2 regions of the Dorea longicatena genome follow, and region 2 is predicted to be linked to the other one. Evidence: predicted binding sites of a transcription regulator. Region 2 holds the regulator's gene; the other holds the start of a gene.
The links. The regulator Rex, encoded in region 2, represses fermentation and respiration genes when NADH is low (regulators of the CRP and FNR family bind a similar motif). The targets are predictions, from matches to a motif close to ATTGTTAANTANTTAACAAT.

Region 1: a site for Rex is predicted at 13,436-13,455, ahead of NQ508_RS02265 (proline racemase family protein). Genes of this name have one in related genera too.

What each region holds. Positions count from the first base shown of each region.
Region 1 is NZ_CP102280.1:465,189-482,247, forward strand. Features, by position in the region: gene NQ508_RS02200 (cob(I)yrinic acid a,c-diamide adenosyltransferase) at 1-433, shown strand, start outside; gene NQ508_RS02205 (GTP pyrophosphokinase) at 610-1,320, shown strand; gene NQ508_RS02210 (PHP domain-containing protein) at 1,490-2,149, shown strand; gene yedF (sulfurtransferase-like selenium metabolism protein YedF) at 2,276-2,881, shown strand; gene selD (selenide, water dikinase SelD) at 3,049-4,089, shown strand; gene selA (L-seryl-tRNA(Sec) selenium transferase) at 4,129-5,541, shown strand; gene selB (selenocysteine-specific translation elongation factor) at 5,557-7,470, shown strand; gene NQ508_RS02235 (selenium metabolism-associated LysR family transcriptional regulator) at 7,470-8,378, shown strand; gene NQ508_RS02240 (aminotransferase class V-fold PLP-dependent enzyme) at 8,619-9,758, shown strand; gene yedE (YedE family putative selenium transporter) at 9,853-10,950, shown strand; gene NQ508_RS02250 (sulfurtransferase TusA family protein) at 11,001-11,204, shown strand; gene NQ508_RS02255 (putative Se/S carrier protein) at 11,207-11,443, shown strand; gene NQ508_RS02260 (TetR/AcrR family transcriptional regulator) at 11,577-12,164, opposite strand; gene NQ508_RS02265 (proline racemase family protein) at 12,270-13,304, opposite strand; tRNA gene NQ508_RS02270 (tRNA-Sec) at 13,599-13,696, shown strand; gene prdC (proline reductase-associated electron transfer protein PrdC) at 13,840-15,255, shown strand; gene prdA (D-proline reductase (dithiol) proprotein PrdA) at 15,448-17,059, shown strand, end outside.
Region 2 is NZ_CP102280.1:1,401,553-1,418,611, reverse strand. Features, by position in the region: gene alr (alanine racemase) at 1-939, opposite strand, end outside; gene NQ508_RS06640 (bifunctional ADP-dependent NAD(P)H-hydrate dehydratase/NAD(P)H-hydrate epimerase) at 942-2,444, opposite strand; gene NQ508_RS06635 (redox-sensing transcriptional repressor Rex) at 2,546-3,187, opposite strand; gene abc-f (ribosomal protection-like ABC-F family protein) at 3,353-5,287, shown strand; gene NQ508_RS06625 (NADP-dependent isocitrate dehydrogenase) at 5,400-6,599, opposite strand; gene NQ508_RS06620 (GntR family transcriptional regulator) at 6,639-7,292, opposite strand; gene NQ508_RS06615 (beta/alpha barrel domain-containing protein) at 7,307-8,698, opposite strand; gene ilvA (threonine ammonia-lyase) at 8,856-10,070, opposite strand; gene ftsY (signal recognition particle-docking protein FtsY) at 10,092-11,045, opposite strand; gene smc (chromosome segregation protein SMC) at 11,055-14,615, opposite strand; gene rnc (ribonuclease III) at 14,623-15,318, opposite strand; gene acpP (acyl carrier protein) at 15,385-15,621, opposite strand; gene plsX (phosphate acyltransferase PlsX) at 15,658-16,680, opposite strand; gene NQ508_RS06580 (M20 family metallopeptidase) at 16,841-17,059, shown strand, end outside.

The DNA.
Region 1 (17,059 bases), 940 kb from region 2:
TGGACTTCAGGTGCTCTTCTTCCAGTTCCTGAAGGACAATTCATCGAATGAAAGAAAGATTCTGGAAGCAGTACCGGGGATCACCTGTCTTCCGGGGCGTGATCAGGTGAAATTCGTAAGCCGGATGAACGGGGATGAGAAAGCAGAGCTGCGTCATTATAACAACAAAGCACTGGATGAGATCGTGAAGTTCTGTACGAATTTTGATGTACTGGTGCTGGATGAAGCATTATGTGCGATCCATCTGAATGTCTTAAGTGAGGAGAAGATCAGAAGTTTTCTGGAGCATAAACCGCGTGGACTGGAGGTTATCTTAACAGGGCATGAAGTATCGCAGGATATGTTGGATCTTGCAGATTATGCAACGATGATGATGAAGGTGAAGCACCCATATGACCGTAAGGTAATGGCAAGAGAAGGAATTGAATTCTAAAAGTAGAAATTATAAAAGATATAGAGAAGCTGTCGGATGACGGCTTCTTTTGTAGTTTATAAATGTATAATCTTTCTTAAATAAATGTGAAAAATATGACATATTAGTACAGCTTATGGTATAATATTAACAGTGCTGGTTTAACTCTTCGCGAAGAGAGGAGAGAGAACATTTATATGGAAAATACGATGAAGAACTATGAGGATGTCGACAGTTGGAAGACGATCATGTTCCTGTATAATTCAGCGTTAAAAGAAGTGGGGACAAAGCTGGAGATACTGAACGATGAATTCCAACATGTGCATAAATACAACCCGATTGAACATATTAAGACTAGGATCAAGACACCGGAAAGTATTGTAAAGAAGTTACGCAGATACGGCTACGAGATATCAATCGAGAATATGGTAAAGTATATCAATGATATCGCAGGGGTCCGCCTGATCTGTTCCTTTACATCAGATATTTACCGGCTGGCGGAGATGATCGGTAATCAAAGCGATCTGAAAGTATTGTCGATCAAAGATTATATTAAGAATCCAAAAGAAAGTGGATATAAGAGCTACCATATGCTGGTATCCGTACCTATTTTTCTTTCTGACAGCGTTGTGGATACTAAGGTAGAGATTCAGATCCGTACGATCGCAATGGATTTCTGGGCAAGTCTGGAGCATAAGATTTATTACAAATTTGAAGGGGATGCTCCTGATTATATCAGCAGGGATCTGAGAGAATGTGCAGAGATGGTATCGACTCTGGATGAGAAGATGCTGTCACTGAATGAAGCAATTCAGGAATGTCTGGAGAAGCAGGAAGAGTTAAATATGAGTACAAAGACAAAAGAGAGCAACAGACAGGATCAGCGTGTCCTGCAGGGACTTGACTAAGATACGCAGGAGACACTGCCGTAGGCAGTGTCTTTAACGTTACTATAGATACGGTCTATATATAAGACGGCATATTAAGATTCCCTATTTGAAAGCCGGTGTGGTTATTTATATAATGAAAAGTAAGAGAAAAGTTTAATATGAATAAAAACAAAGGAGCCGGGAAAGTATGTTTGTAGATACGCATATGCACGAAATGACCTGTTCAAAAGACAGTTTCTTAAAATTAGAAGAGATGGTAGAAATTGCCAGAGAGAAAGGTCTCGGTGCAATCTGCATCACGGACCATGATGATATGGGACTGAAAGAATATGCAGCAGAATATTCGAAGAAGACAGGATTCCCAATCTTTGTAGGAATTGAATTCTTTTCTCTGCAGGGAGACATTATTGCATTTGGAATTGAAGAATATCCGGATGAGAGAATTTCCGCGCAGGACTTTATTGATCTGGTAAAAGCACAGGGAGGCTTCTGCTTTGCGGCACATCCGTTCCGCAATAATAACAGAGGTCTGGAAGAGAACTTAAGGACAGTCAAAGGTCTGGACGGCCTGGAAGTCTTAAATGGAAGCACTTCTGTAGAGGCGTGCCAGAAGGCGGCGAGATATGCACAGGAACTCGGACTGTGTACGATGGGATCCAGCGACTGTCATGTACCGGAGAAAGTCGGTGCGTGTGCGACCTGGTTTCCGGAAGAAGTAAAGACAATGGAAGAGTTTATGCAAGCTCTGAAAAAAGGTGGTATGAAACCGGCATATTATGAGGACGGTGCATATCACATACTGGAGGTACAAGAGTATGGGAATGGATACCCGAAGGTAGGATTCTAAGGATAGACGTTTTCAGACTTTTATATAATAATTCTATAAATTATATATTTACCTTTTCCATAAATGATGATAGAATGAATCTATATGTGTTGATTGTGGAAATGGTGATAGAAAGGTGGAATCATTATGATTACAGTTAATGCTATGGGAGACAATTGCCCAATCCCGGTTATTAAAACCAAAAAGGCAATGGCTGCACTGACAGGACCGGAGACGATTGAAGTTCTGGTTGATAATGAGATCGCAGTGCAGAATGTAACAAAGATGGCATCTAGCTCAGGAGGAAAAGTAACTTCTGAAAAATTGGGGGATGCCGAATATAAAGTTACGATTGAAATGGAAGGAGCACCGGCAGCAGATGGAGCTGAAGCAGTATGTGCGCCGGATGCAAGAGACAATACAGTTGTTGTCGTTTCTTCTGACCGTATGGGATCTGGAAATGATGAATTAGGAAAAGTTCTGATCAAAGGATTTATTTTTGCAGTGACACAGCTTGATACACTGCCAAAGACAATGCTTTTCTATAATGGAGGAGCAACTTTGACTACAGAAGGTTCTGATTCTCTGGAAGATTTGAAATCTCTGGAAGCACAGGGAGTAGAGATCATGACATGTGGAACCTGTCTGGATTATTATGGTCTGAAAGACAAGCTTGCAGTTGGTACAGTAACGAACATGTACAGCATTGTTGAAACGATGGCAAAAGCAGGAAGAATCGTCAGACCATCATAAATTAGTTACATACCTGGATAAAAAGCCGGATTCCTGAAGTAAGATACAGGGGTTCCGGCTTTCTTGTACTACGGCGTATGTATAATGAATACAAAAGAGTCTGCATGACAGTTCATCGACTGTACTGCCTCTGAAGAAAGGTATGAAAAACAGGAGGAGTAAAAAGAATGAAATCAGATGTAAAATTAACGAGTTTAAGCAAAACAGCAGGTTGAGCGGCCAAGATTGGTCCGGAGACCCTTGCTCAGGTTCTGAGTAAGCTGCCAAAATTTGAGGATGACAATTTAATAGTAGGAATCGAGACTTCCGATGATGCTGCCATCTACAAAGTGACAGATGATATTGCGATGATTCAGACGGTTGATTTCTTTACTCCGATTGTGGATGATCCATATATGTTCGGACAGATCGCCGCTGCCAACTCGCTCAGTGATGTATGGGCGATGGGAGGAGAACCGGCGGTAGCCCTGAACATCGTAGGTTTCCCGAATTGCCTGGATCCGGCGATTCTCGGCGATATCCTTGCGGGAGGCGCAGACAAAGTAAAAGAAGCAGGTGCAGTATTAGTCGGAGGACATTCGGTACAGGATGATGAACCGAAATACGGTCTCTGCGTATCCGGATTCGTTCACCCGGATAAGATCTTTAAGAACTACGGCTGCAGACCGGGAGATATATTGATTCTTACAAAACAGATCGGAAGTGGTATCGTGAATACTGCGATCAAAGCAGAGATGGCATCGCCATCGGCAATCCGCGAGGCACAGACGGTCATGGCATCCTTGAATAAGATAGGCAAGCAGGTTGTGGAAAAGTATGATGTTTCCGCATGTACGGATATCACTGGATTTGGACTGCTTGGACATTGTGTTGAGATGGCATCGGCAAGTGATGTGACATTTGAACTCAGTGTGCATGACATTGCGTATCTTCAGGATGCATACGATTATGCGAAGATGGGTCTTGTTCCGGCAGGAGCTTATAAGAATAAGAGATATTCGATCAATCAGGTGGAAGTTGGTTCGGTAGAAGAGACATACTTAGATCTTCTCTATGATCCACAGACTTCCGGCGGACTTCTCATCAGTGTTTCGCCTAAAGAATACGAGAATATGATGAGAGACTTCAGAGCATCAGGACTGGATACAACCGTTTCCGTAATCGGAACAGTTGCACCAAAGAGTGATAAGCTGATCCGGTTATTCTAGATATGAAGTCATAAAAGAATGACAGAATGGAGAAACATAATGAATAAGAATGTATTATACCGGAGTATCCCAAAAGTAGATATTCTTCTGGCGGATGAAGGAATCAAAGTATTGATAGAGGCCTACAGCCGTGAAAGTGTAATGGAAGCGATCCACAGTGAGATGGAAAAGCTCCGTGCATATATCGGAACATGCGATGATGAAGAAAAAGCAAAACACCAGATCGCATTACTGAATGAAAATATAGCAAAAGCCGTTGCGGCAATGCATACACCGAATATGAAAAAGGTGATCAACGGAACCGGAACGATCCTGCATACGAATCTCGGACGTGCACCGATCAGTTACGAACACATGATGAAAGCAGCAGAGATCGTCAGTGGGTATTCCAATCTGGAATACAATCTGGAAGCAGGAAGAAGAGGAGAGCGTTATTCGCATTTTGAAAAGCTTCTGTGTAAATTAACCGGCGCAGAGGCTGCCATGGCGGTCAATAATAATGCGTCTTCGGTACTTCTGATCTTAAGTTCTCTGGCAAAAGGCGGAGAAGTAATCGTTTCCCGCGGGGAGCTGATCGAGATTGGTGGTAAATTCCGCATTCCGGATGTGATGGAACAGAGCGGTGCAAGCCTCGTGGAAGTCGGAACGACGAACAAGACACATTATGAGGATTATGAAGAAGCAATCACAGAAGAGACGAAAGCTCTTCTGAAGGTACACACCAGTAACTACCGTATTGTTGGATTTACAGAAAGTGTGGGAATTGATGAACTGGTACCGATTGCGAAGGAACATGAGATTCCGGTTGTGGAAGATCTCGGAAGCGGTGTGCTGATCGACCTGGAGAAATACGGTCTGACACATGAGCCGACCGTACAGGAATCCATCGCACATGGTGCGGATGTGGTATGTTTCAGCGGTGACAAGCTTCTTGGAGGACCACAGGCGGGAATTATCATCGGTAAGAAGAAGTACATCGATATGATGAAGAAGAACCAGCTTACCCGTGCACTTCGTATTGATAAATTTACGGCGGCAGCACTGGAAATGGTTCTGATGGAATACCTGTCAGAAGAGACAGCTGTTCAGAACATCCCGGTATTGCGTATGATTGCAACGCCTTTAGAAGAGATTGAAAAAGAAGCCAGAAGCTTTGTGCGTATCTTGCGTCACACTGGAATGGATGCAAAGATTCAGATGGTATCCTGTGAATCACAGATCGGCGGCGGATCCCTTCCACTTGAGCGGATGGAAAGCCGTGCAGTTGCAATCCAGCCAAATGGCATGAGTGTTGCAGAGATGGAAGAGAAGATGCGTCATCTGGAGATCCCGATCATTCCGAGAACGATCAATGACAGTATCTGTCTGGATGTCAGAACGATCGAACGCAAGGATTATAAAATGATTGCAGCAGAGCTTGCAGAATTATTAGGAAAGAAAGAAGAACGGTAGGTGCAAAAGAAGGCTATGAAGAATATTATTATCGGAACGGCCGGACACATTGATCATGGTAAGACAACACTGATCAAAGCACTGACCGGAAGAAATACAGACCGCTGGGAAGAAGAACAGCGAAGAGGAATTACGATTGACTTAGGGTTTACGTATTTTGACTTGCCGGGAGGAGACCGTGCGGGAATCGTCGATGTACCGGGACATGAGAAATTCATCAATAACATGGTTGCCGGAGTTGTCGGAATGGATCTGGTACTCCTGGTGATCGCGGCGGATGAGGGAATCATGCCGCAGACAAGAGAGCACATGGATATTCTGAACCTTCTCGGAATCGAGAAGAGTATCATTGTGCTGAATAAATGTGATCTCGTAGATGAAGAGTGGCTGGAGATGATGGAAGAGGATGTAAGGGAAGAACTTTCCGGAACATTCCTGGAACATGCGCCGCTTGTCAAAGTATCGGCAGCGACAGGTGCCGGCCTTGATGATCTGGTAAAAGAGATCGAACATCAGACCAGAGACGAAGTGGTACAGAAAGATATTCATACTATTCCGCGTCTCCCGATCGACAGAGTATTTACACTTTCCGGATTTGGAACAATCATCACCGGAACACTGGTGTCCGGAACGATCACGAAAGAAGACACACTTCAGATGTATCCGGTCGGAAAAGAATGTAAGATCCGAAGCATTCAGGTTCACGGAGAAGATAAGAAAGAGTGTTACGCCGGACAACGTGTGGCGATCAACCTTTCAAATGTGAAGAAAAAAGAAATCAAGAGAGGCTGCGTACTGGCGCCTCCGAACAGTATGAAAAATACCGACCTTCTGGATGTAAAGTTAAATGTACTGGATTCTTCTGTGAGAATCCTGACGAATCATACACGTCTGCATTTCTTTACAGGAACCAGTGAAGTGCTCTGCCGTGCGGTACTTCTGGATAAGGAAGAAATCGGACCTGGAGAAAGCGGTTATGTACAGCTTCGTATGGAAGAAGAAGTTGCGGTAAGAAGAGGAGACAAATTCGTAGTACGTTTCTATTCACCAATGGAGACGATCGGCGGAGGTGTTGTTCTTGAGCCGAATCCGAAGATCAAGAGAAGATTCCAGCCGGAAGTGATCGAAGAACTGAAGCGCAAGGAAGAAGGATCGTCCGCAGATGTTATAGAAATGCATGTGAAGAGTCATGCAGAGACCCTGATCACAGTCACGGAACTGGCCAAGCTTACGGCACTTTCGCCGGAAGAGGTGGAGCAGGATGTGAAAGAACTGGAAGAGCAGGGCAGTATCTATGCATTTCCAATGCGGAAAGATACGTATGTATGGCACAGCGATTCTGCAAGAGAGGCAGAACGTATCCTGCTGAAAGCTTTGAAGGAATATGAAGAAACGTATCCGTACCGCTACGGAATTAAGAAGGCACAGGTACAGACCACATATTTCAAAAAGGTAAAACCAAATGTATACGACAAGATTCTGACGCTTTTTGAAGAACAGGGAGTATTGAAACGAGTCGATGAATTTTTATGTACTCCGGAGTACGAAGTACGGAAAGACAAGATTTATGATAAAGTGTCAAAGATCATGCTGGATACATTTGAAAAAGCAGGATTTGACTTTGCAAGATATTCCGAGGTTACATGCAAGGATGTACCACAGGATATCATGGATGACATCCTGAACATCTTATTAGAAGAAAAACAGATTGTAAAAATAAATGATGAAATGTATACGCTGACCTCTTATATGGAGACTGCGAAAGAGAAGATCAAAGAGCATTTGAAAGAAGATCCGCTGATCACGATCGCACAGGTCAGAGACATGTTTGAGACAAGCAGAAAAAGTGCAAAACCGATCCTGGAATATATGGACAGTATCAAGGTAACCAAGAAAACGGGAGCAGAGAGCGAAAGGGTGGCATACTAATGAATTTAAAACAATTAGAAGCTTTCGTTCAGGTAGCAGAGGGAGGCAGTTTTTCAAAGGCAGCAAAACAGCTGTTTCTGACACAGCCAACCATCAGTGCACACATTTCGTCACTGGAGAAAGAACTGAATGCAAGGTTTTTTGTAAGAAATACAAAAGAAGTAAAATTATCGGATGACGGGAAAGAATTGTACCGTTACGCAAGACAGATGATCGATCTTCAGAAAAAGATCGAGGAAAGATTTGAAACAGGAAAAAGTGAGAGCAAACATCTGATCACAATTGCGGCATCTACAATTCCGGCACAGTATCTGCTTCCGGAGATTCTGATGAAGTTCAATGAACGGTATCCGAAAGAACAGGTAAAGCTTCTTGAAACGGACAGCAGTCAGGTTGTGACCAAGATCATTGATCATATGGTAGATGTAGGATTTACCGGAACGGTTCTGGAGAAAAAACACTGTAAATATATTCCGTTTTATAAGGATGAACTGATAGTGATCACTCCGAATACGGAGAAATATCAGGTGTTACATCAGAATATTGAAGATATAAGCTGGATCAGTGGGGAATGTCTGATCATGCGGGAAGAAGGATCCGGCACAAGAAAAGAAGCCGGAAAACAGCTCCGTAATGCCGGAATCAATCTGGATAAGCTTAAGATCATTGCAAGTATTGAAAATCAGGAGACGATCAAGAAGTCGGTAAAACAAGGAATGGGAATTTCGATCATATCCAGACTTGCGGCGGAAGAAGAAGCAAAATCAGGAGATCTTCTGACATTTCCTATTCCAAAGGCAGATCAGGGACGTGACATTAACCTGGTGTATAATAAGAATTATCAGATGTCAAAAAGTGCAGAGCGCTTTATTAAAGTGGTAAAAGAAGTATACGGAATAGAAGAATAGATTACAGTTTATGATCTGTAGATCTAAATAATAGAATAAACCCACAACATTTATAGATAATTACTATGAATGCTGTGGGTTTATGTAATGTTTCGATTAGACGGAAAGAAGAAAATAGACTATACTAAAAGCATATGAAAGAGGTATGAATTTACTTAGAAATTAAATAGTATTGAATGAGCGGAATAATATTTTTATAATAAAACTTGAATCATGTGCGGTCATTAGGAGGAGACAAGTATGATATATATGGACAATGCAGCTACAACAATGCACAAACCACAGGAAGTGATCGATGCGGTAGTAAGTGCGATGAGTTCGATGGGGAATGCAGGACGCGGGGCCAGTGAAGCTGCACTCAGTGCATCCAGGATTATTTATGATACCAGGGAGGGACTGGCAAAATTATTCGGTGCAGAGAATGCAAGGCAGATTGCATTTACATCGAATTCTACGGAAAGTCTGAATATTGCTATAAAAGGAATACTGGATCCGGGAGATCATGTGATCACAACGGTTCTGGAACATAATTCGGTGTTAAGACCGTTATATGAGATGGAGAAGAAAGGCACAGAACTTTCAGTTATAGGATGTAACGAGAAAGGAATGCCGGATATAGCTGCGATGGAGGCAGCGATAAAAGAGAATACGAAGATGATTATCTGTACCAATGGATCGAATCTTACCGGCAATTATGTAGATGTGGCAGTAATTGGGAAGATGGCGCATAAGCACGGACTGATCTTTGTGGTGGATGCATCACAGACGGCCGGAGTATTTCCAATTGACGTACAGAAGATGGATATAGATATATTATGTTTTACAGGACACAAAGGACTTCTTGGACCTCAGGGGACAGGCGGAATATATGTAAAAGAAGGAATACAGATCAGACCGTTAAAGACCGGAGGAAGTGGAATACAGACATATAGCAAAGAACATCCGGTGCAGATGCCGACGGCTTTGGAGGCAGGTACTTTGAACGGACATGGAATTGCCGGACTTCATGCGGCACTTGGATATCTGGAAAAAACAGGAATTGATAATATCCGCAAAAAAGAAGAAAATCTGATGTGGCGGTTCTATAACGGGGTAAAAGATGTTCCGGGCGTTAAGATTTATGGGGATTACAGTCAGAAAGAACGCTGTGCGATCGTGACGCTGAACATCGGTGATTATGATTCTTCAGAAGTGAGTGATGAGCTTCTTATGGAATATGATATTTCTACCAGATCGGGAGGGCATTGTGCACCGCTTATGCACGAGGCGCTTGGAACGGTAGAACAGGGGGCTGTGAGATTCAGTTTCTCACATTACAACACGGAGGAAGAAGTGGATACGGCTATAAGGGCGATCCGCGAACTGGCAGAAGAACCGTAAAATATGTGATATGTGACAAGGCGTCATAAAAAAGTATGCCAGGCATATAGTTATGGGGAAATGCAAGAAAATGAGAGTATAGGAGGAAACACATATGAATTTATCAGATTCAAAGAAAAAACTGGTACTGGCCGGTGTTGTGTGTGGTATTGTAGCGGCATGCCTTGCAACACTTGGAAATCCAGCGAACATGGCATTCTGTATTGCATGTTTTATCCGTGATACGGCGGGAGCAATGGGAATGCATCAGGCAGAAGTGGTACAGTATGCAAGACCGGAGATTATTGGTCTTGTACTTGGGGCATTTATCATTTCAATAGCAACAAAAGAATATCGCTCAACGGCGGGATCATCGCCGATGATCCGTTTTATTCTTGGTGTGATCATTATGATCGGTGCACTTGTATTCCTGGGATGCCCTCTGCGTATGGTAATCCGTATGTCGGCAGGTGATCTGAATGCATGGGTAGCTTTCGTTGGTTTCATCCTTGGAGTGGCAACGGGAGTATTTGCATTAAAGAAGGGATTCAGTCTTGGAAGAGCACATGTAACTAACAAAGTTAACGGAGCGGTTCTTCCGGCAATCGTGGTTGCGATTTTGATCCTTGCTACATGTACAACACTTCTGAAAGCGAGCCAGGCAGGACCGGGAAGCATGCATGCACCGATTATTGCATCTTTGATCGGAGGTCTTGTATTTGGAGCATTTGCACAGAAATCAAGAATGTGCTTTGCAGGAAGTATCCGGGATATTATCCTGATGAAAAACTTTGATCTTATCAGTGTCATTGCGGGACTTTTTGTAGTGATGCTTGTATTTAATCTTGCAACAGGACGTTTCGTGCTTGGATTTGATACACCTGGAATTATTGCGCATTCTGAACATCTGTGGAATATTCTTGGAATGTACACAGTTGGATTCGCAGCTGTACTTGCAGGAGGATGCCCATTAAGACAGCTGATCCTTGCGGGACAGGGATCTTCTGATTCGGCGGTAACCGTAGTCGGAATGTTTGTGGGAGCTGCAATGTGCCATAACTTCGGACTTGCGGCAAGTGGAACTGCACTTAATCCTGAGACGAAAGAAGTAGTGGCAGGTGCAGTACCATTGAATGGTAAGATTGCATGTATTATCTGTATTGTGATTTGCTTTATTATCGCATTTACGAATAAGAGAGAAGAAACAAAATAAGATTGAAATATGCTTAAATACATAGTATTCTAGGAAAGAAGGAATTAAATATGAAAGAAGTAGATGCAAGAGGTCTTTCTTGTCCGGAACCATTAATGCTGACAGCAGAAGCGTTAAAAGGAGAAACAGGACCTGTGAAAATTCTTGTCACAGAGCCTCATCAGAAGATGAATGTTGAAAAATTTGCCAAAAGTAAGGGGAAAAAGTCAACAGCTGTGGAGAAAGACGGTTACTACGAAGTGGTGATTGAGTAAAGATGAGAAAAAAAGTAATGAAACTTGTTGTAACTTTCCATACGACGTCTGATGCGATGGCGATGGAGAAGGTATGCAAGGAAAGAAATGTACCAGGCAGACTGATTCCTGTACCGAGAGCGATTTCGGCAGGATGCGGACTTTCCTGGTGTGCGGATCTGACAGACCGAGAACAGATCCTTGATGTGATGAAAGAGGTAGGGATTGAACAGGAAGATGTTCATGAATGCCTTGTATAAGAGGTCATAACAAGGGTATGGAAAATCTGGACTGAAAGAGAACAGGCGTTGACTGCAGAGAAATCTCTGCGGTCAACGCCTGTTAATTTTTTTATATAAGGGAAACTGGCAGCTTCTTTCGAATACATGGCGATTAAAGTCCATCCACAAATGTCTGTAATACATGTGGAAGTAACTTGTCTGTACGTTCGGTCAGTGAGAATTTGCCTTTGAAAAGGGCCCAGTCATAGAGAAGAGCACGCTCATACATGGCATATATTTCCATTAGTTCGGAAGCGGTGCTGGTGTTTTTGAATTCTCCGTTTTTTAAACCTTCCTCCATAATCTCTGTCAGCCATTTGAAATAAATACGTTTTTTGTCAGACAAAGATTTCTTATCTTTGGTAACCAGCTGCGAAGAGTAGAGGTAGGCCAGCAGATGTATATCGACGCTGGTTTCTATCATATAAAATAATTCATGGTTTAAAAATAAAAGTTTATCATAACAAGAAAGATTCGGATCAATCACCGCAGCAAGGTCTTCGTATTTCTGGTCAAAAAGATAAGAAAGTGAATTTAAAAGTGCTTCTTTTCCCTTGAAATAATGATAAAAAGTACCTTTTGAAGTTTTTGAAGCGTTGATGATGTCTTCTACGGTAGTCTGTTCGTAGCCATTTTTGTAAAAGAGGTTCCAGGCTGCTTTAACAATTCGGCTTTTTGTAGATCTGCGTTTACGTGGCATTCGGATCATTCCCTTCTTTGCTGTATAAAAAATAGAAGCGGATCACACGAATCCGCTTCTATTATCATATATGATAATGCAATCTAATTCAACCCCGAATATGCATTAGCCTACAAGGAAACCATATTTTAATGGATCTGTAGAGTCAATTAAGTAAGTAGCAACACCTGTAAGATATGCACTTCCTGTGATCATTGGGATTACTGCATCGTAATCACCGATCTTAGTTTCTTCTTTGATCACACCTTTGAAGCGTGTTCCCATGAAACTTTCATAAATAAATTCTTCGCCGATTCCGAGTTCGCCCCATCCGTGAAGAGTAGCGAGTTTGGCACTTGTACCTGTTCCGCAAGGTGAACGGTCAGCCTGAGCATCTCCGAATACAACAACGTTTCTCATTGTAGCCTGATCCGGATTCGGTGTTGGTCCGTAGAATTCAACCAGGTCAACTTCTGTGATGTCCAGAGTTGGATGCTGGATCTTAACTTCTGCGTTGACTTTATCACGAATCTTCATTCCGAGTTCTGTATAAGCAGGAACTGTCTTAGCGTTGATTTCGCCAATGTCAAGCTTTGTAGTATCAACCAGTGCGAAGAAACTTCCACCGAAAGAAATAGTATAAGGAATGTCTACTCCGTCGATATTAACTGTTAAGTTGTCTTTGTAAATGAATGCAGGTACGTTTGTAAGAGTTACATCTGTTACCTTTCCGTCTTTTACATGAGCTTTTGTTCTGATGATTCCTGCAGGAGCATCCAGAACAACTTCGTTCTCACCTTCGTGGCATTCAACAAGACCAGCTTCGAGGGCTACTGTAACAGCTCCGATTGTACAGTGTCCACACATGTTCAGGTAGCCGCCTGTATCCATGAAGATTACCCCAAGATCTGCTTCTTCGTGGATTGGCTCGCAAAGGAAAGCACCGAACATATCATGATGTCCTCTAGGCTCCAGCATTAATGCTGTACGAACGTGGTCGTATTTTTCCTCCATCCATTTTTTCTTTTCGATCATTGTGCTGCCTTCTGGCTCAGGAAATCCTCCGATGACCATACGGCAGAACTCACCGGCTGTATGAGCATCTACAACCTGAAGAGCTTCTTCAAACCGGTCGAAGTTAACTTTTGCTTCTAACTTCATAATCCTTACCTCCTTATAATATCCTATAGAATTCATCTATAAGTTTTTATAAAAACACATTGAAAATCTCTATATTTTCGTAGTGCCTTTTTCTATGAGTGAAAAATAAAAATAATAAAATTAACAGATATTGCGATATAAAATTAACAAATAGACTGTATTCTAGTATTTTGTTCAATCTGTTGATTTCATTATGTACGAAATACATTGAAAAGTCAATGCTTTTTTGGTATTATAAAAATAAATAAAAGTGTTGAAAATTAAGGGCAAATATGATATGGTATATAAGCACATGGGGGTAGTTGGGTAACTGGTGTGCCTCCTAGTCTTCAAAACTAGTGTAGGGCGTTAAGAGCGTCCTGGGTGGGTTCGATTCCCACATGCCTCCGCCAAAAAACAGACAGTTTCTGTTAAAAAAATGGCGAAAAATAATTCATAGAAAATTTCTATATTAATCAAATCAGAATAAGTAAACGAGCTTGCATAGTTTCGTTTTGACTTAGATAAAATAAAAATTAAAAAGGAGAAGTGTGTCATGGGAAATGTACAGATGTTATTACGCCAGCATGTTGGCGCTCCTTGTGCACCATGTGTAGAAGTTGGTGCTGAGGTGAAAAAGGGTACTCTCATTGCTACACCAACAGGCCTGGGAGCTAACATCTTTTCAAGCGTGTATGGAAAAGTAACAGAGATTACAGAAGACCGCATCATCATCGAGCCGGCCGCTGAACAGCCGGATGAATTCATTCCGGTTACCGAATCAGTAGAAGGTATCACAGATGAATCATCAAAACTTGATCTGGTGAAAGCAGCCGGAATCGTAGGAATGGGAGGAGCCGGATTCCCGACAGGAGTAAAACTTAATATTAATTTAGAAGAAACTCCGATGGGTGAGCTTGATCCTGAGATCAACCCAGAGCTTCCGAAAGACTTCAAACTGGATTGTGGATACATTCTTGTAAATGCAGCTGAATGCGAACCGGGACTGGAACACAACACAAGACAGATCGAAGAGCAGAGTGATAAATTAATCCGTGGTATTAAATATAGTATGGAAATCACTCACGCAAAGAAAGCAATCATTGCTATTAAGAAGAAACATCATAAAGCAATCAAGGTATTACAGAAAGCTCTTGAGAATGAGCCTGATATCAAGATGCATCTGATGGCTGATATCTACCCGATGGGTGAGGAACGTGCAGTAGTAAGAGAGTGTCTTGGGGTATTACTCACAACTACACAGCTTCCATCAGCAGCTAGATCTGTTGTTATCAATGTAGAAACTGTCTGTAAGATCGCTGAAGCGGTTGATGAAAAGAAACCTTGTATCAGCAAGAATATGACAGTCCGTGGTAAATTAAACGGTGGAAATGAAGCACACGTATTCTTCGACGTACCAGTTGGTGTAAGCGTTGGAGAGATGATCGAAAAAGCCGGCGGAATCGACGGAAAATATGGAGAGATCATCATGGGTGGAGCTTTCACAGGAAAGTCTACTACATTAGATGCACCTACAACAAAAACAACAGGAGCAATCCTCGTTACAATCGAGTTCCCGGATCTCCACGGAGCAACAATGGGAATTCTTGTATGTGCCTGCGGCGGAAGCGAAGAGCGTATGCGTGAGATCGCTTCTAAGATGAATGCCAAAGTAGTATCTATGTGCAAATGTAAACAGGCAATTGAAAACAAACCGGGAGCACCACTGAAGTGCTTAAGACCTGGTAACTGTCCTGGACAGGTTAAGAACAATATACAGTTCAAGAAAGACAAATGTGAATACATTCTGATCGGTAACTGCTCAGACTGTTCAAACACTGTAATGGCATCCGGACCGAAGATGGGACTGAAGGTATTCCATCAGACAGACCATGTTATGAGAACAGTTGGACATCCACTGTACAGAAGCCTGAAGGTTTCTAAAGAAGTAAGTCAGGAAATTGATTTTTAATTATAACCTGAATGAAACATAATATTATCGGTATTACCGTTGCGTGCAATGAGGTAGGAGACCCCCGATTCTTTTGCCTGACAGAAGTAATTGAGAGGTTCTTCTGGAAGTTGGACGCAGCTGTATATATATTTTTTAACTACAATATTCCGCAAGGAAAATGTATGAAACAAAAACAAGGAGGGAAACAATATGTCAATCACAGCTGAAACAGCAAAAGCACATGCTCATGATCCTGCAGTACTGTGCTGTAGAGCAGAAGCTGGTATCACAATTGAGCCGGCTAATCTCGAAGATCCAGCAATTTTTGATGATCTGGTAGATTCAGGATTATTAAACCTGGACGGATGCCTTACAATCGAAGAAGTACTGGGTGCAAAACTTACAAAAACTTGTGATTCTCTTTGCCCGTTAACAAATGATGTTCTGGATGGTGTAAAAGCACCTACAACTCCAGTAGAAGAGGCAGAGGAAGAAGCTCCGGCAGAGGAAGCTGCACCAGCAGCACCAGTTGCAACAGCAGCAACAGTAGCTGGAGGAACACTTAAGATCCACATCGGAGAAGGAAAAGATATCAATCTTGAAATTCCGGTTGGAGCTCTTGGAGCAACAGGAGAAGCAGTAGCGGAAGTACCTGCAGCAGCAGTAGCAGCTACAGCAACAGCAGAAGCACCTGTTGAAGAAGCAAAAGTAGTAGGAACATTAACAAGAAGACACATTAAGATCACAGAGGTTAAGAGAGGACCAGAGACAAAGATCGAAGGAACAACTCTTTACATCCGTGAAGGAATTGAAGCAGAAGTAATTGCTGATCAGGAACTGGTTAAAGATTTCCATCTTGAAATCATCACTCCTGACCAATACCACACATACTCAGAGACAATCATGGATGTTCAGCCAATCGCTACAAAAGAAGGCGATGCAATCCTTGGTGAAGGCGCAACAAGAGTACTTGACGGCGTTGTTATGATGCTGACAGGAACAGATGAAGGCGGAGTTCAGATTGGTGAGTTCGGTTCTTCAGAAGGATACCTTGACGAGAACATCATGTGGGGACGTCCTGGATGCCCGGATAAGGGAGAAATCTTTATCAAAGGTAACATCGTAGTTCAGGAAAAGACTAACATGGAACGTCGTGGACCTATGGCTGCACATACAGCATTTGACATCATTACTCAGGAAATCCGTGAAGTAATGAAAGAATTAGATGACAGCTTCATCGTTGAAGACGAAGAACTGAAATCAATCCGTCGTCCAGGTAAGAAGAAAGTCGTAATCGTAAAAGAGATCATGGGACAGGGAGCTATGCATGATAACTTCATCCTTCCTGTAGAACCAGTTGGTATCCTTGGCGCAAGAGCTAACGTAGACTTAGGAAACGTACCTGTATGCGTATCTCCACTTGAGGTACTTGATGGATGTATCCATGCATTAACATGTATCGGACCTGCATCTAAAGAGATGTCAAGACATTACTGGAGAGAGCCACTTGTACTTGAAGCTTTACATGATGAAGAAGTTGACCTTTGCGGAGTTGTATTCGTAGGATCACCTCAGATCAATGCAGAGAAGTACTATGTATCTCGTCGTGTAGGACATACAGTAGAAATGATGGATGTTGACGGAGCTTTCGTTACAACAGAAGGATTCGGAAATAACCACATCGACTTCGCAAGCCACATCGAGCAGATCGGTATGAGAGGAATTCCTGTAGTAGGACTTTCATTCTGCGCTGTTCAGGGTGCACTTGTTGTTGGTAACAAGTACATGCAGTACATGGTTGACAATAACAAATCAGAGTCTG
Region 2 (17,059 bases):
ACGTCCGATGATCGGTGCTTTCTGCCCATGGATCAGCACATATCCTTTATTAGACAGACTTCTTGGATATCCGTCTCCATAACCGACCGGAATCGTCGCCACTTTTGTCGGACGGGTTGTAACATACGTTCCGCCATAGCTTACAGGCTTTCCTTCTGTCAGCCATTTTACATGGGCAACATGACTGATAAGTTCCATTGCCGGTTTTAACGGAACCCGTTCTTTCTCTACTTCATCTGACGGATACATGCCATATGTAGTGATACCCGCACGTACAATATCCATATTCGCTTCTTTCAGATCAATGATACCTGCGCTGTTGGAGCAATGATAATACTGGAACGTAACACCTCTTTTTTTCAGTTCTTCTTTCATCCAGAGATATTTATCAAGCTGCTCATTGGTAAATGTCTTATCTGCTTCATCAGACTTGGAAAAATGTGTAAACATTCCTTCCATTACCAGGTTCGGCAGTTTACTGATCTTTGCGATTTCTTCGGCATTCTCTTCTGTAATCTGGAATCCCAGTCTTGCCATTCCAGTGTCAAGCTTAATATGTACATAGACTTTACAGCCCATGGCTTCTGCAAGCTCTGACACTTCTTTTGCCATCTCATAACTATAGACAGTCATACGTACTTCATTGCGGATCATCGTATCCCACTGATCCGGGAAAATGCATCCAAGAACCAATACCGGTTTCTTCAAACATGCATCTTTTAATAAAATAGCTTCATCCAGCGTAGCTACTGCATAACCCCAGATATAATCCTTGGGTTCCAGAAGCTTTGCAATCTGAACGGCACCATGTCCATAACCATCCATCTTGATGACTGCCATCATCTGTGTATCTTTCTGAATATTTTTCTTCATCATCTCTATATTATATTCAACCGCATCTAAATCGACTCTGGCTAAAACTCTTGTATAATGTTTCACTGCTATTCATCCTCCAGTTTCATTAATGCTTTACTGATATATTCTATCAGATCTCTTGCCATTACACTATATACGCCTTTTTCAAATTTTGCAAGGTCACCGGCCAAACCATGTACATATGTACCTAATCTGGCTGCTTTTTTCGTATCTTTTTCCTGCACCATAAAGCCTGCGATCACACCGGCCAGCACATCTCCCGAACCGGCTTTTGCCATCGCACTGTTCCCGGTAAGATTCAGGCAGATTTCATTTGCCTTATCTGCGATCAGTGTTCTGGAATCTTTTAATACACAGGTTACCTGATATCCGTCAGCGAATTTCTTCAGGATCTGTATCCGGTCTTCTCTAAGATCTTCCACAGGGATGCCTGTAAGTCTAGACATCTCTTTCATATGCGGCGTAAATATGAACTTCCGGTCTGCCAGCCGATCAAGAAGATCTTTGTTATCTGACAGAAGATTTAACCCATCTGCATCGATCAGGCATGGAACATCCACGTACTCTATAACCGTCCGCAATAACTTCTCCGATGTTGTACTTCTTCCAATGCCGGAACCAATACACACACCGTCTGCCCACTTAAGAAGCTTTAGTACTTCTTCTTTATTAAATTCATCATAAGCCGTTATGATCGCTTCCGGCAGAAGTGTCTGCAATATCTCGCGGTTGTCCTTTGGTGTATAGATTCTGACAAGCCCGGCTCCTGTCATATAAGCCGCATGGGCATTCAGATATGCCGCACCTGCCATACCCTTACTTCCAGCGATCACAAGAAGCCTTCCATAACTTCCCTTATTAGAATCTTCCGGTCTTTCCGGAAGCATTCTACGATATTCTTCTCTTTCAAAAGAATGGATCACATCTGCATCCTGTAATAACGGCTCATGCGAAATGCCAATCTCTGCTACTGTTACTCTTCCTGCATATGCTCTGCCCTGCGCCAGTTCAAGGCCGATCTTTTTCACCTCGAATGTCACTGTATCATCTGCGTGGAATGCACAACCAAGCACACATCCCGTAGAGGCTGAAAGTCCTGATGGGATATCTACTGCAAATTTTGTACCCTGCATCTGATTCATACGTTCAATCACCTGACGATATGTACCTTCAATCTTACGGCTCAGTCCGACTCCGAACACGGCATCTATCACTATGCTGTAGCTGTTATCCTGCGGGATATCTTCTGTGATCTTACCACCACATTCTTTAAGACGTCTTATCTGTTCCCGTGTCTCCGGTGTACAATGCTCTGGATTGCCGACCAGATAAGTATCCACAGGACACCCCATATTCTTCAAGATCCTGGCGATGGCAAATCCATCTCCGCCATTATTTCCTGATCCACATACCACACAGACAGAAGAAAGATCCAGATTCTCACTTTGCATCGTCTGTACACAGGCATTTGCCGCACACTCCATTAATTCTAGTGATGCGATGCCCAGTTCCTGAATCGTGTACTGATCGGCAGCCTTCATCTGCGCAGCATTAACCAGAAGTTTCATATATTCATTCATCTCCCATCAGATATATCTCTGCAACAAAAGAACGTGTAAAAATATGTCCGTATTCCAGACTACTCCTACACGCTTTCTTGTATTATAGTTTATTTATGGTCCTCTTTGTAACGACTGATATTGTATGACAACTGCATCAGACTTTCTGACAGATGCACATTCTCAACAACAACATTATCCGGAAGGTTCAAATCTGTATGTGCAAAGTTCCAGATCGCACGTACTCCGTTCTCAACCAGCATATTCGCAACTTCAATTGCTTTCTCTTTCGGAATCGTCAGAACTGCAATATCAATCTCATTATTCTGAACGAACGTTTTCAGATCATCCATCATACGGATCGGAACTCCACGGATGGATACTCCCTGAAGTCTTGGATTCACATCAAAGATTCCTTTCAGAATGAATCCACGGTTCTCGAAGGCTGCATAATTAGCCAGTGCCTGCCCAAGATTACCTGCACCAATGATAATAATATTGTGGTCTTCTTCCAATCCTAATATCTTTCCAATCTCTGTGTATAAATACTTAACATTATAACCGTATCCCTGTTGTCCGAATCCTCCGAAATTATTAAGATCCTGACGGATCTGGGATGCTGTTACTTTCATCCGCTTACTCAGATCGTTCGAAGAAATCCGCTCTACACCATTTTCCAACAGTTCGCCCAAATATCTGTAATACCTCGGCAATCTTCTTATGACCGCACGAGAAATCTCTCTTTCTTCCAATGTTTTCACCCTTCCAATCATAGTCTAAAATAATTATATAAAATTGAAAGATTATTGTCAAACTATTGTTGAATTTTATGCAATTTCCGTTATAATAAAGTAGCATGTGTAAATGCATTTTGAGAATACCAACGTATCAATTATCCATAACTCAGGAGGAAATATATGATATTAGCATGTCACGGGATCCAGAAATCTTTCGGTGAACACCTCATCGTCAGAGATGGATCCTTCCATATAGAAGATCACGAAAAAGCAGCTCTTGTCGGACCGAACGGTGCCGGTAAGTCCACTCTGCTCAAAATGATTGTAGGCGAATCAGCCCCGGATGACGGCAACGTCATCCTGACAAAAGGTAAGACACTTGGCTATCTTGCCCAGCATCAAGAGATGCAAAGCGGTAATACGATCTACGAAGAAGTCCGCACCGCAAAGGCCGATATAATCGCTATGGAGCGCCGTATCCGCGAGATCGAGATGGAACTTAAGCATCTCTCCGGCGACGCCTTGAACGACCGTCTGGAAACTTACAACCGCCTTACGGCCGCTTTCGAACGTGAGAATGGCTATTCTTGTGAAAGTGAGATCACCGGTGTGTTAAAGGGACTTGGATTTACGGAAAATGATTTCACCAAACCCGTCGACACTCTCTCCGGAGGACAGAAAACCCGTGTATCTCTCGGCAAGCTTCTGTTAACGAAACCAGACATTTTGCTTCTTGATGAGCCAACCAACCATCTGGATCTGAATTCAATTGCATGGCTTGAAACCTATCTTCTAAACTATCAGGGAGCTGTGCTGATCGTGTCTCATGACCGTTATTTTTTGAACAAAGTTGTCACTAAAGTTCTTGAAATCGAGCTTGGAGAACTTCGTACTTATATGGGAAATTACAGCGACTATGCAGCAAAGAAGCAGCAGCTTCGCGACATACGCCTGAAGGAATATCTTAACCAGCAGCAGGAAATCAAGCATCAGGAAGCGGTTATCGAAAAGCTTCGTTCTTTCAACCGCGAAAAATCCATCAAACGTGCCGAAAGCCGCGAAAAGATGTTGGAAAAAATGCAGACCATCGAAAAACCGATAGAAGTTAATACAGATATACATCTGAAACTGGAACCATCCTGTGTAAGTGGCAATGATGTTCTGACTATTGAACATTTAAGCAAATCTTTCCCCGGACAGGAACTTTTTACAGACGTTAATCTCGAGATCAAACGTGGTGAACATGTCGCAGTAATCGGTGATAACGGAACAGGAAAGACTACGCTTCTTAAGATCTTAAACCGAGTGGTATCTGCTGATTCCGGTACTTATACACTTGGCTCCAATGTTAAGATTGGCTACTACGATCAGGAACATCATGTCCTTCATATGGAAAAAACAATTTTTGACGAGATTTCCGATGATTATCCGACTCTTACGAATACGGAAATCCGGAATGTGCTTGCAGCATTTCTTTTTACCGGTGATGATGTCTTCAAACAGATCAGTTCTTTGAGCGGTGGGGAACGCGGACGTGTATCTCTTGCGAAACTGATGCTCTCTGAAGCAAATTTCCTGATCCTCGACGAGCCGACCAACCATTTGGACATCGCATCCAAAGAAATCCTTGAGAATGCTTTGAATGATTATACCGGTACTGTACTTTATGTCTCTCATGACCGTTATTTCATTAATCAAACTGCATCACGGATTCTGGATCTTGTCAATCATACATTTGTAAATTATATCGGAAATTATGACTATTATCTGGAGAAAAAAGAAGAACTCACTACTGCATATGCCGGAGAAGCCTCTACACCTTCATCCGTTTCAGATAACAGTACAGACAAGAATGTATCCGAGTCAAAACTCAGCTGGCAGGAGCAAAAGGAAGCCCAGGCAAGACTTCGCAAACGTCAGAATGAGCTTAAAAAGACTGAAGAACGTATCGGCGAACTGGAAGACCGTGATAGTGAGATCGATGCCCTGATGATTCAGGAAGATATCTTCACCAACTCTGTAAAATGCCAGGAACTTGCAAAAGAAAAAGCCGCAATAGCGGAAGAATTAGAAGAATTATACATGAAATGGGAGGAATTAGCAGAAGACGCTTAAACGCCTGATTTGCAACTTTTTAGCCCGCTCCAGAAAGCTTCTGGGGCGGGCTTTTATATTGCCATGCATTCGTAAGGAACTGCCGGTGGCAGGTCCTGTAGATATATATTATCTATTTTAATTTTTCAGCAATTGCCTTAATAAATCCTTCGCTGTTCAATACGGTTGGATTTTCCAGTGTCGTGATCAATGCCAAATCTTTCGTCATCTTACCTTCTTCAATGGTATCAATGGTTGCTTTTTCAAGCTTATCTGCGAATGCTGCCAATTCGGCATTTCCATCCATCTCACCACGTTTTCTAAGAGCACCTGTCCATGCAAAAATTGTAGCTACAGAGTTTGTAGAAGTCTCTTCCCCTTTCAGATGCTTGTAATAATGACGTTGTACAGTTCCATGAGCTGCCTCATATTCATAATTTCCATCCGGTGATACCAGAACAGATGTCATCATTGCAAGAGAACCAAATGCGGAAGAAACCATATCACTCATTACATCTCCGTCATAGTTCTTACATGCCCAGATATATCCGCCTTCTGATTTCATAACTCTTGCAACCGCATCATCGATCAAAGTATAGAAATATGTAATTCCGGCTTCTTTGAACTTCTCGGCATAATCTTTGTCAAAGATTTCCTGGAAAATATCTTTGAATGTATGGTCATACTTCTTAGAGATCGTATCTTTTGTTGCGAACCACAGATCCTGCTTTGTATCCAATGCATAATTAAAGCAGCTTCTCGCAAAGCTTTCAATAGATCCGCATAAGTTATGCATTCCCTGTGCAACACCCGGTCCTGCATAGTTGTGTACCAGTTCTCTGGTCTCTGTGCCGTCTTCTGCCGTGTATACCAGTTCTACTTTTCCAGGTCCAGGAATCTTCATCTCTGTATTTTTATATACATCTCCATATGCATGTCTTGCAATAGTGATTGGTTTTTTCCAGTTTTTTACACATGGCTCAATGCCTTTTACAACAATCGGTGCACGAAATACAGTTCCGTCAAGTATTGCACGGATCGTTCCGTTCGGACTCCTCCACATTTCTTTCAGATCGTACTCTTTCATACGTGCCGCATTCGGTGTGATTGTTGCACATTTTACTGCAACTTTATATTTCTTGGTTGCATTAGCAGCATCGATTGTTACCTGATCATCTGTCTCATTTCTATGTTCCAGACCCAGATCATAATATTCTGTGTTCAGTTCAATATATGGCTCCAGAAGATCTTCTTTGATCATCTTCCAGAGAATTCTTGTCATCTCGTCTCCGTCCATCTCTACAATCGGTGTTGTCATTTTAATTTTTGCCATGGTATTTGTCTCCTTTCTATCTGTTCGCGGCATCTTTTATTATTCTTCCAGATGCAGATTTTCCATCACGTGTAATATATGTTCATTTGCAAGCTGTTCTGCTTTTGCCGCATCTTTTGCCTTGATTGCTTCCAGGATTTCTCTGTGTTCTTCTATTGATTTCTCGGCACGCTCCGGTGCTTCAATAGACATCGTCCTGGCAAGCTGTACATACTTGTGAAAATCTGTTAATACATGTTCCAGGATCCTGCTGTTGGATGCCTCATACAATATCTTATGAAACTTACCATCCATTTCTGACATCTGTTCAATCTGTCCGGATCCTTTCTTATGCAAATGAAATTCTGACAGAAGAATCACTTCTTCCAGTTCTTCAATCTGCGCATCCGTAATATATTTCGTTGCCCAGTTGGCACACAGCCCTTCCAGTTGCGAACGTATCTTATAGATATCTTTCACATCTTTTCTGGTAATGGCTGTCACATACGCACCTTTATTCGGAATGATCGTAACCAGTCCTTCTAACTCCAATTGTCTTAAGGCTTCTCTTACCGGTGTTCTGCTTACCCCCAGTTCTTCACCGATTGTTACTTCCCTTAATTCTTCATGATTTTTATATACCCCATTCAGAATATCTTCCCGCAGATGCCGGAACACTCTTCCTCGTAAGGATCTGTCCTGATATTCTTCCATTAAAAACACCTCTGCTATATCAATTCCACACCAATTCTCTTACAGTTTTCGTCGATAACTCTGATCAACTCATCGTCTGTAAGAACGGTTACTCGTCCTTCTTCATACTGCTTATCTACCCATTCTTTTACAGAACTTACAAGTTCTGAGTTCTTATCTACTTTCTTGTCCTCCGGCAGCTTAAAATATGTATTGATCCAGTGTGCAATACCTGCAAGTCCGGATGTGTTAGATATTGCAACAAGCGGAGGACGGTTCAGGAATTTTCCGGTATCAAATACGTTGTAGATCTCTTCATTCTTCAATAAACCATCTGCATGGATTCCAGCCCTTGTTACATTAAAGTTCTTACCAACAAAAGGTGTTCTTGAAGGAATATGATATCCGATCTCTTTCTCATAATAATCTGCAAGCTCTGTGATAACTGTTGTATCCATCCCATCCAGTGTGCCACGAAGCTGTGCATATTCGAACACCATCGCTTCCAGTGGTGTATTACCGGTACGCTCTCCGATTCCAAAAAGTGAACAGTTCACACCGCACGCACCATAAAGCCATGCTGTCGATGAATTGCTGACTGCCTTATAGAAATCATTATGTCCGTGAAATTCGATCAGTTCGCTTGGAACACCGGCATGTACTCTGAGTCCATAGATGATTCCCGGAATAGATCTTGGTATTACAGCTCCCGGATAGTTGACCCCGTATCCCATGGTATCACAGACACGGATCTTGACCGGAATCTTATACTCATCCATCAGTTTCATAAGTTCCAGACAGAATGGAATGACGAATCCATAGATGTCGGAACGTGTGATATCTTCCAGATGACATCTCGGGCTGATTCCTGTCTCAAGACATTCTCTTACGATAGACAGATAATGTTCCATTGCCTCACGTCTTGTCATCTTTAGTTTATAGAATATATGATAGTCCGAACAGCTTACCAGAATACCAGTCTCTTTCATTCCGATCTCTTTCACCAGTTCGAAATCTTTCTTGCTCGCACGGATCCAGCTTGTTATCTCCGGGAATTTATAATCCTTTTCCATGCATTTGTAGACTGCGTCTCTGTCCTTTTTACTATAGAGGAAGAATTCACACTGTCTGATCTTTCCCTTCGGACCACCCAGACGATGAAAATAATCATATAATGTTACGATCTGCTCAGTACTGTACGGGGCACGTGATTGTTGGCCATCTCTGAATGTTGTATCTGTGATCCAGATCTCATCCGGCATACAATGCGGAACAATTCGGTCATTGAATGCGATTTTCGGAATCTCGTCATAATGGAACAGATTACGAAATACATTCGGTGTCTTCACATCCACCAACGGGTACATGTGCTCTTCCAGTTGCAATAAATTTGTATGATCATCCAGGTATACTTTCCTGTTTTCCATTTTCCATCGCCTGCTTTCTAAAATATTTTTTCGTAGTAAAGTACTAAATTCAACATGTATAATTGTATACAATAATACATGTGTTGTCAAGTTCTATTATGGATATTTATTCAAAAAAAATGATTATGGGGATTCCATAATCATTTTTTATATATTATTAATAAAGTTTTGCGTTAACTTCTCTCGGACTTAAGCCCTCGTCTTCTAAGGCTTTCATAATCTGGTGTTTGTGTTCGGTTCCGAATGCTTCCAGAGTGATTCGAAGTTCTACTGCTGCGTTTCGGTTGGTACTTACGAACTGGTTATGCTCCAGTTTGATTACATTACCATTTGCTTTGGCGATTGTAGCTGCAACGCGTACCAGTTCACCCGGCTTGTCCGGAAGAAGTACAGATACAGAGAAGATTCTGTCTCTCTGGATCAGTCCGTGCTGTACGATCGAGGACATTGTAATCACATCCATATTACCACCACTTAAGATGGATACGACTTTCTTTCCTTTCAGATCAAGCTGTCTGAGCGCCGCTACTGTCAGAAGGCCTGAATTTTCTACGATCATCTTGTGATTCTCTACTACATCGAGGAATGCACCGATCAGATCATCATCTGCAACTGTAATAACTTCATCTATATTCTTTTCTGCATATGGGAAGATCTTTTCTCCGACACGTTTTACAGCTGTACCATCAGCGATCGTATTGGCACTTGCAAGTGTTACCGGATGTCTTTCTTTCAATGCCTCTGTCATGCTTGCAGCGGCAGCCGGTTCTACACCGATTACTTTGACATTCGGATTCAGCATCTTGGTAAGTGTCGAAACTCCTGTAATCAGACCGCCGCCACCGATTGGTGCGAGAATATAATCTACGTCCGGAAGTTCTTCAAAGATTTCCATTGCAATACTTCCCTGTCCCGTTGCAACATCCAGATCATCGAAAGGATGTACGAATGTGTATCCTTCTTCTTCTGCCAGTTTCATTGCATATGCACAGGCATCATCATAGACATCTCCGTGTAATACGACTTCTGCTCCATAGCTCTTTGTACGATTTACTTTGATCAGTGGTGTAACTGTCGGCATAACTACCGTTGCCTTGCAGCCGAATTTCTTTGCTGCATATGCCACGCCCTGTGCATGGTTACCTGCAGACGCAGTTACAAGACCTTTCTTTCTGTCTTCTTCGCTCATTGTACTGATCTTGTAATATGCACCACGTACTTTATAAGCACCTGTATACTGCATATTCTCTGGTTTCAGATAGACATCAGCACCTGTCTGTTTGCTTAAGTATTCGCTGTATACCAGCTTAGTTGGCAGGGTTACTTCTTTTACGATTGCACTCGCCTGTTTGAATTTTTCTAATGTTAACATCTCGTACTTCCTCTCTTCCTCTTATTCGTTTTCTGAAACCTCTTCTGAAGCCTCATCATCTTTCGGTCTTTCGAATAACGCATTCACGAAATCATCTGCATTAAATTTCTGCAAATCGTCAATAGTCTCTCCCACACCGATATATTTTACCGGAACGCCCAGCTCTGCATGGATGGCAACTGCGATTCCTCCTTTTGCGGTTCCATCCATCTTTGTCAAAACGATCCCTGTAATCTCTGCCACATCGTTGAATTCCTTCGCCTGCTGCAGGGCATTCTGTCCTGTTGTTGCATCCAGAACAACCAATGTCTCTCTGTATGCCTCAGGGAATTCCCGGTCAATGATCTTATTCATCTTTCTGAGTTCTTCCATCAGATTCTTTTTATTGTGCAGACGTCCGGCTGTATCGATCATCAGCACATCTGCATGCCGCGCCTTTGCTGCCGCAACAGCATCAAACACAACCGATGCCGGATCAGATCCCTCCTGTCCGCCGATCAGCTCTGCCTGCGAACGGTTCGCCCATTCTTTTAACTGTTCTCCGGCCGCCGCACGGAATGTATCGGCCGCTGCAATTACAACTTTCTTATTCTCTGCACGAAGCTTTCCTGCAAGCTTTCCGATCGTTGTAGTCTTTCCTACACCATTGACACCGATTACCATCACTACGGATGTGCGGTTTTCAAATTCATATGCTGTTTCTCCGATGTCCATCTGTTCTTTGATACTTTCGATCAGAAGTTCCCGGCATTCCATTGGTTCTTTGATGTGTTTTTCTTTTACTTTTGCCTTCAGATCATCCAGAATATCATATGTTGCCTGTACACCAAGATCTCCCATGATCAGAACCTCTTCCAGCTCCTCGTAAAAGTCATCATCGATACGGGAGAATCCGTGAAAGATGCTGTCCATTCCTGATACAATATTGTCTCTGGTCTTACCAAGACCGGCAACCAGTTTTTCAAAAAATCCCATATCTTCCTCCTATTTATCCAGTTCATTTTCAAGCAGGCTGACAGATACCAGTGTAGATACACCTTTTTCCTGCATAGTGATACCATACAGTCTGTCTGCCGCCGTCATTGTTCCACGTCGATGTGTGATTACTATGAACTGCGTATACTTTGTTAACTTGTGCAAATATTGTGCAAAACGGTCTACGTTATTATCATCCAGTGCCGCTTCGATCTCATCCAGCAGACAGAACGGTGACGGCTTCAGATTCTGGATCGCAAAAAGAAGTGCTATCGCTGTCAATGCTTTTTCTCCACCGGACAACTGCATCATATTCTGCAGCTTCTTTCCAGGCGGCTGGGCAATGATCCGGATACCCGCCTCCAGAATATCCTCATCTTCCATAAGTTCCAGCGTTCCTTTTCCGCCTCCGAACATTTCCTTGAATACCTGATCGAACTCGGCTGCAATTCTGGCGAACTGCTCTTTGAACTGCTTACGCATGGCATTATCAAGTTCCTCGATAATCTGTTCCAGTGTTTCGGCTGCTTCTACCAGATCATCATGCTGGCCTTTCAGGAATTCATAACGCTCGGATACACTTTTATATTCTTCTATCGCATTAACATTGACATTACCCAGTGCACGGATCTCACCTTTTAACTCCTGGATCCGTCTTTTCATATCTGCAAGATCGGTCAGGTTCGGATTCCTAAGTTCTTTTGCGTGATTCAGTGTGAGTTCATATTCCTCCCACATATAATTAATCTGCTTTTCAGAAGCTTCTTCGTACCCTTCCCTCTGACTTTCCAGACGATAAACCTCTTTATCAAGATCTGTCATATGTTTTGAGATCTCTTCACGTTTTTCGAAGAATGATTTGTGCCGTTTATTCAATTCCTCACGTTCTCTTTTTGAACGTTCAATCTGAAGTTTGATTTCATCAAACAGATCCCCGGAATTATCAATTGTTGTTTTCAATTCCTGGATCTTCTTCTCTTTTTCGGCAATTTCCTGAGAATTTCCACCCTTATTCTTTGTCAGTTCTTCCAATTCTGCCCGGAATTTATCCATCTCTTCACGGATACGGATAATATTTTCCGTAATAAATGTATACTTCTGCTCTAATCCTGCATATTCCAGATGAATCTGTTCTGATTTTCTGGTCTTAAAGCTTTCCTTTGCGTGGATCTCTTCCAGCTCTTTTTGTTCTTTCTCAATGTTGATATTCAGATCATTTTCCAGACTTTCTGACGTATCCAGTTCTATATTAATAGACTCCTGATTGTCCATTATCTCGTTGATCTGTATATCCAGTTTTGCAGCTTCATTTCGCAGATTATCGAATTGTTGTTTGAAACTCTGGATCTTTGCAGATGACTGATCTGCATTCATCTTTGCGGTATTCTGTACGACATACGCTTTCTGAAGCTCTGCACTGATTGCGTCAGTCTTTTCATAATACCCTGCGCGTTCATCTTTCAGGCCACAGATCTGCTGTTCCGTCTCCGTCATCTCCTGTTTTAATTTCTGAACGGTCTTTTCAAACTCTTCGATTTCTCTTCGTCTGCTCAGAAGATTACTGGAATTCTTAAATGCTCCACCGGTCATGGAACCACCCGGATTGATCAGTTCCCCTTCCAGTGTAACGATACGGATTGACTGGTGGTATTTTCTTGCGATCATTGTTGCATGATCAATATGATCTACTACCAGTGTTCTTCCCAGCAGATAATCTGCGAGAGTTTTATATTTATTCTCTACCTGAACCAGTTTGTTGGCTGTTCCGACAACTCCCGGTTCTTTAAGGGCTTCCGGACGATTAATCCCGGAATTCGCACGGATTGATGTTAAAGGCAGGAATGTTGCACGGCCGAACTTATTCTTCTTCAGGAAATTGATCATACGTTTTGCCGTATCTTCATCCTCGGTTACGATATTCTGGATATTACCGCCAAGTGCGGTCTCAATAGCAATCTCATAGTCTTTTTCAACCTTTACGATATCTGCTACTACACCCAGAAGTCCCTTCTCACGCTCCTTATTATCCATAACTTTACGAATACTGTTACCGTATCCGTCATAACGTTCTGTAATATTCTTAAGGGATTCCAGTCTTGACTGCTCCCGGTGGAAAGCAGACTGACCAATCTGTAATTTCTGAGACTCTCTGGATATCTGCGCCTGTAACGTCTTAATGTTACTTTCATATTCTTTATTTTCATTGTTCAGGGCTATGATCTTGTCTGAGATAACTTTTAATTCCATCTGATACTTGTTCAGATTTTCATTTTCTTCTGCAATCTCACTGTCATTAGCAAGGATCTCTCGGTTGATCTGCGACTTTCTAACCTGGATCTGTTCCATCATCGTATCAAATTTCTGGATCTGAGCTTTCGTAGATGCTCTGTTATTCAGTATCTCCATGATATGATTCTTCTTTTCATCAACGGATCCTGTAATCTGTGCTATCTTCGCCTGTAATTCCGTCAGTTCATTCTTAATCTGATCTTCTTCCGACTGTTTTTCTTCCATCTGTTTTACAATGGAATCCTTCTCCGTCTGAAGTTCTTTCATCTGTCCTTCACGGACATCCATCTCGGAATCAATCACGCTGGCCCGCTGTTCGAAATGTTCATCGTTCATCCGTGCACTGTGAATCTGTTCCTTTAACAGTGCGATCTGGTTCTCTAACTGCTGCTTCAGAATCGTCGTCTCATTTAATTGACGGTTAGCCTTTTCGACAGAAGCGTCGATCACTTCCACCTGTTCTTCAATCGCCTCATATTCCGTCTTCGTATCCGCATATTGTCTGGTTGCTTCTTCAAGCTCCCCTTTTGTAATACGAAGCTTCTCTTCCAGCCCCCGAATCTGATCTCGGATACGTTCCATTTCCAGCAGGAACATGTTGATATCGTATGTTTTTAATTCTTCCTTCCGTTTCAGATACTCCCTCGCCTTTTCAGACTGACGTTCTAACGGCCCAACCTGCTTTTCCAACTCAGACAGAATATCATTGACACGAACCAGATTCTGGCGTTCATCTTCTAACTTTTTGACCGACATACTTTTTCTTCGTTTGAATTTGACAATTCCTGCTGCTTCATCAAAAAGCTCTCGCCTCTCATCCGGCTTACCACTTAAGATCTTATCAATCTGTCCCTGTCCAATAATCGAATACCCTTCTTTTCCGATACCTGTATCATAGAAAAGTTCATTTACATCTTTTAATCTGCATGCTCTTCCATTGATCAGATATTCGCTTTCTCCGGAACGGTATAGCTTTCTTGCTACCGTAACTTCTTCGTAATCAACCGGAAGCTTATGGTCTGAATTGTCCAGAGTGATCGCCACCGATGCATAACTAAGCGGCTTTCTGTTCTCAGTACCGGAAAAAATAACATCCTGCATGTTGCCGCCTCTTAACTGCTTCACACGCTGTTCCCCAAGCACCCATCTGACCGCATCTGCTACGTTACTTTTTCCACTTCCGTTCGGACCGACAATGCCGGTGATTCCATTATGGAATTCGAATTTAATTTTATTGGCAAATGATTTAAATCCCTGCACTTCTATGCTTTTTAAATACATTCCACACCTACTTTATATTCTTTTCATGCAGTTTCAAAATGCTGATATATGCAGCCTCCTGCTCTGCTGCTTTCTTCGTCCGGCCTTCTCCGACTCCGTATTCTTCTTCTCCGATATGTACCGCAACACGGAAAATCTTATTATGATCCGGTCCCTCTTCACCAATCAGATGATACGAGATTACTTCTTTAAAATTCGCCTGCACGATTTCCTGCAGGATAGTCTTGCTATCAAAAAAGAGTTTCTTGTTCTCCAAATCTTTCAAAATAAATCGATGTATAAACTCTTTTGCATTAGCAAAACCACCATCAAGATAAATTGCTCCGATCAGAGCCTCCATTGCATCCGATGTTACAGATTCTCTCTTTCGTCCTCCGGTAGCATCTTCTCCTTTACCAAGCAGAAGGTATTCGCCAAGATCCAGATCTCTTGCACAGAATGCCAGCGCCGGTTCACATACCATACTTGCCCTCGTCTTCGTAAGTTCCCCTTCCGGAAGCTTCGGATTATTGTGAAACAGGAATTCGCTGGACACCAGTTCAAGGACTGCATCTCCCAGAAATTCCAGACGTTCATTACACTCATACTTTGGCAGATGCTTTTCATTGGCATAAGAGCTGTGAATCATCGCCTTTGTAAACAGGGTAAAGTCATCAAATTTGTAACCAATCTTTCCTTCTAATTCTTTAAGGTCTTTGCTCATTGTAAACTCCATCCTAAAGAACGAAAAAAGCCCCTGGCAGGGCTCTTTCGTTCTTTTTATATCTGCCTAGTTATTATTTGTTGCATTCTTGATCTGCTCAACAGCATCTCCAACTGTAGAGATCTGCTCAGCGTCATCATTATCGATCTCAATGTCAAATGTTTCTTCTATTCCCATAATAATCTGGAAGATATCAAGGGAGTCTGCTCCCAGATCATCTACAAATGTTGTGTCCTCTGTAATATCATTCACTTCTACATTTAATACATCAGCGATGATTTCTTTTAATTTTTCAAGTTCCATATCAAATCTCCTTTTCTCATCATAGTTAGTAATATATTATTCAGCGGATTTTTGCTCCGATTGAATACTTTCTTTGATCTTTTCATTAATTTTCTGCTTTTTAAATGTCACACATTGGATCAGTGTATTGCTGACTTCTTTTGCTTTCGAACTTCCATGTGTCTTTACGACCAGACCGTTTAATCCAAGCAATGGCGCACCGCCATACTCACTTGCATCAAATGACTTTAAAGTTGTTTTTAACGCCGGTTTGATAAGCAATGCTCCGATCTTGCTTCTGAGTGTGGACATCAGTCCTTCTTTTACCTTACTGATCAGTACCGCTCCGACACCTTCATATAGCTTAAGGATTACATTGCCCGAAAATGCTTCTGTCACAATGACATCAGCCTGTCCATGCGGAATCTCTCTTGCTTCTACACTTCCGATAAAATTCAGTTCTTTTTCTTCTTTTAAAAGAGGAAACGTCTCCTTTACCAGTGCATTACCTTTTTCTTCTTCTGCTCCGATATTTACAATCCCAACTTTCGGATTCTTAATACCAACTACATGTTCCATATAGATAGAACCCATCTTGGCAAACTGAACCAGATGTGAGGCTCTGGCATCTACATTCGCTCCACAGTCGATCAGAAGTGCTACACCCTTCTCTGTCGGGATCAGTGACGCAAGTGGTGGCCGCTCTACACCTTTGATCCTTCCAACGATTACCTGTCCGCCTACCAGAATTGCTCCGGAACTTCCAGCAGATACAAATGCATCAGCCTTTCCTTCCTTTACCATCTTCATTCCGACTACAATAGAAGAATCTTTCTTTCTTCTGATCGCATTCACCGGAGGTTCGGCAGTCTCTATTACTTCTGTTGTATTCACAACTTCCAGTCTGTTCTTATCATAAGTATACTTCTGCAATTCAGCATTCACTATATCTTCTTTGCCAAGCAGATATACCTTTATATCCTGTTCACGTCCAAGAGCATCTACTGCTCCTTTTACCATTTCACCCGGTGCATTATCCCCGCCCATGGCGTCCAATGCTATCACCGTAATTTCTGACATATTGATTCCTCCTAATATTACTGAATTTATTCTACTAAACATCCATGCAAAAATCAATATTTTCAAAAATATTTATCAGAAGTTTGATAATATATGATCCGGTTGATATAATACCTTTTATCATCAAAATTGCATATATATAAAAGAAGGGATTTAATAAATGGATTATTATAAGAGAGCTCTTGAGCTCAATGATGAAACAGTTAAAAACAGACGTTACTTCCACACGAATGCAGAAACGGGACTTCATATGCCAATGGCCTGTGCATATGTGATGGACAAATTGACCAAATATGGCTTAACACCTTCCCGATGTGGTGAAGGTGTGACCGCTACTGTCGGAAACGGCGGCAAAGTCTTATTATTACGAGCCGACATG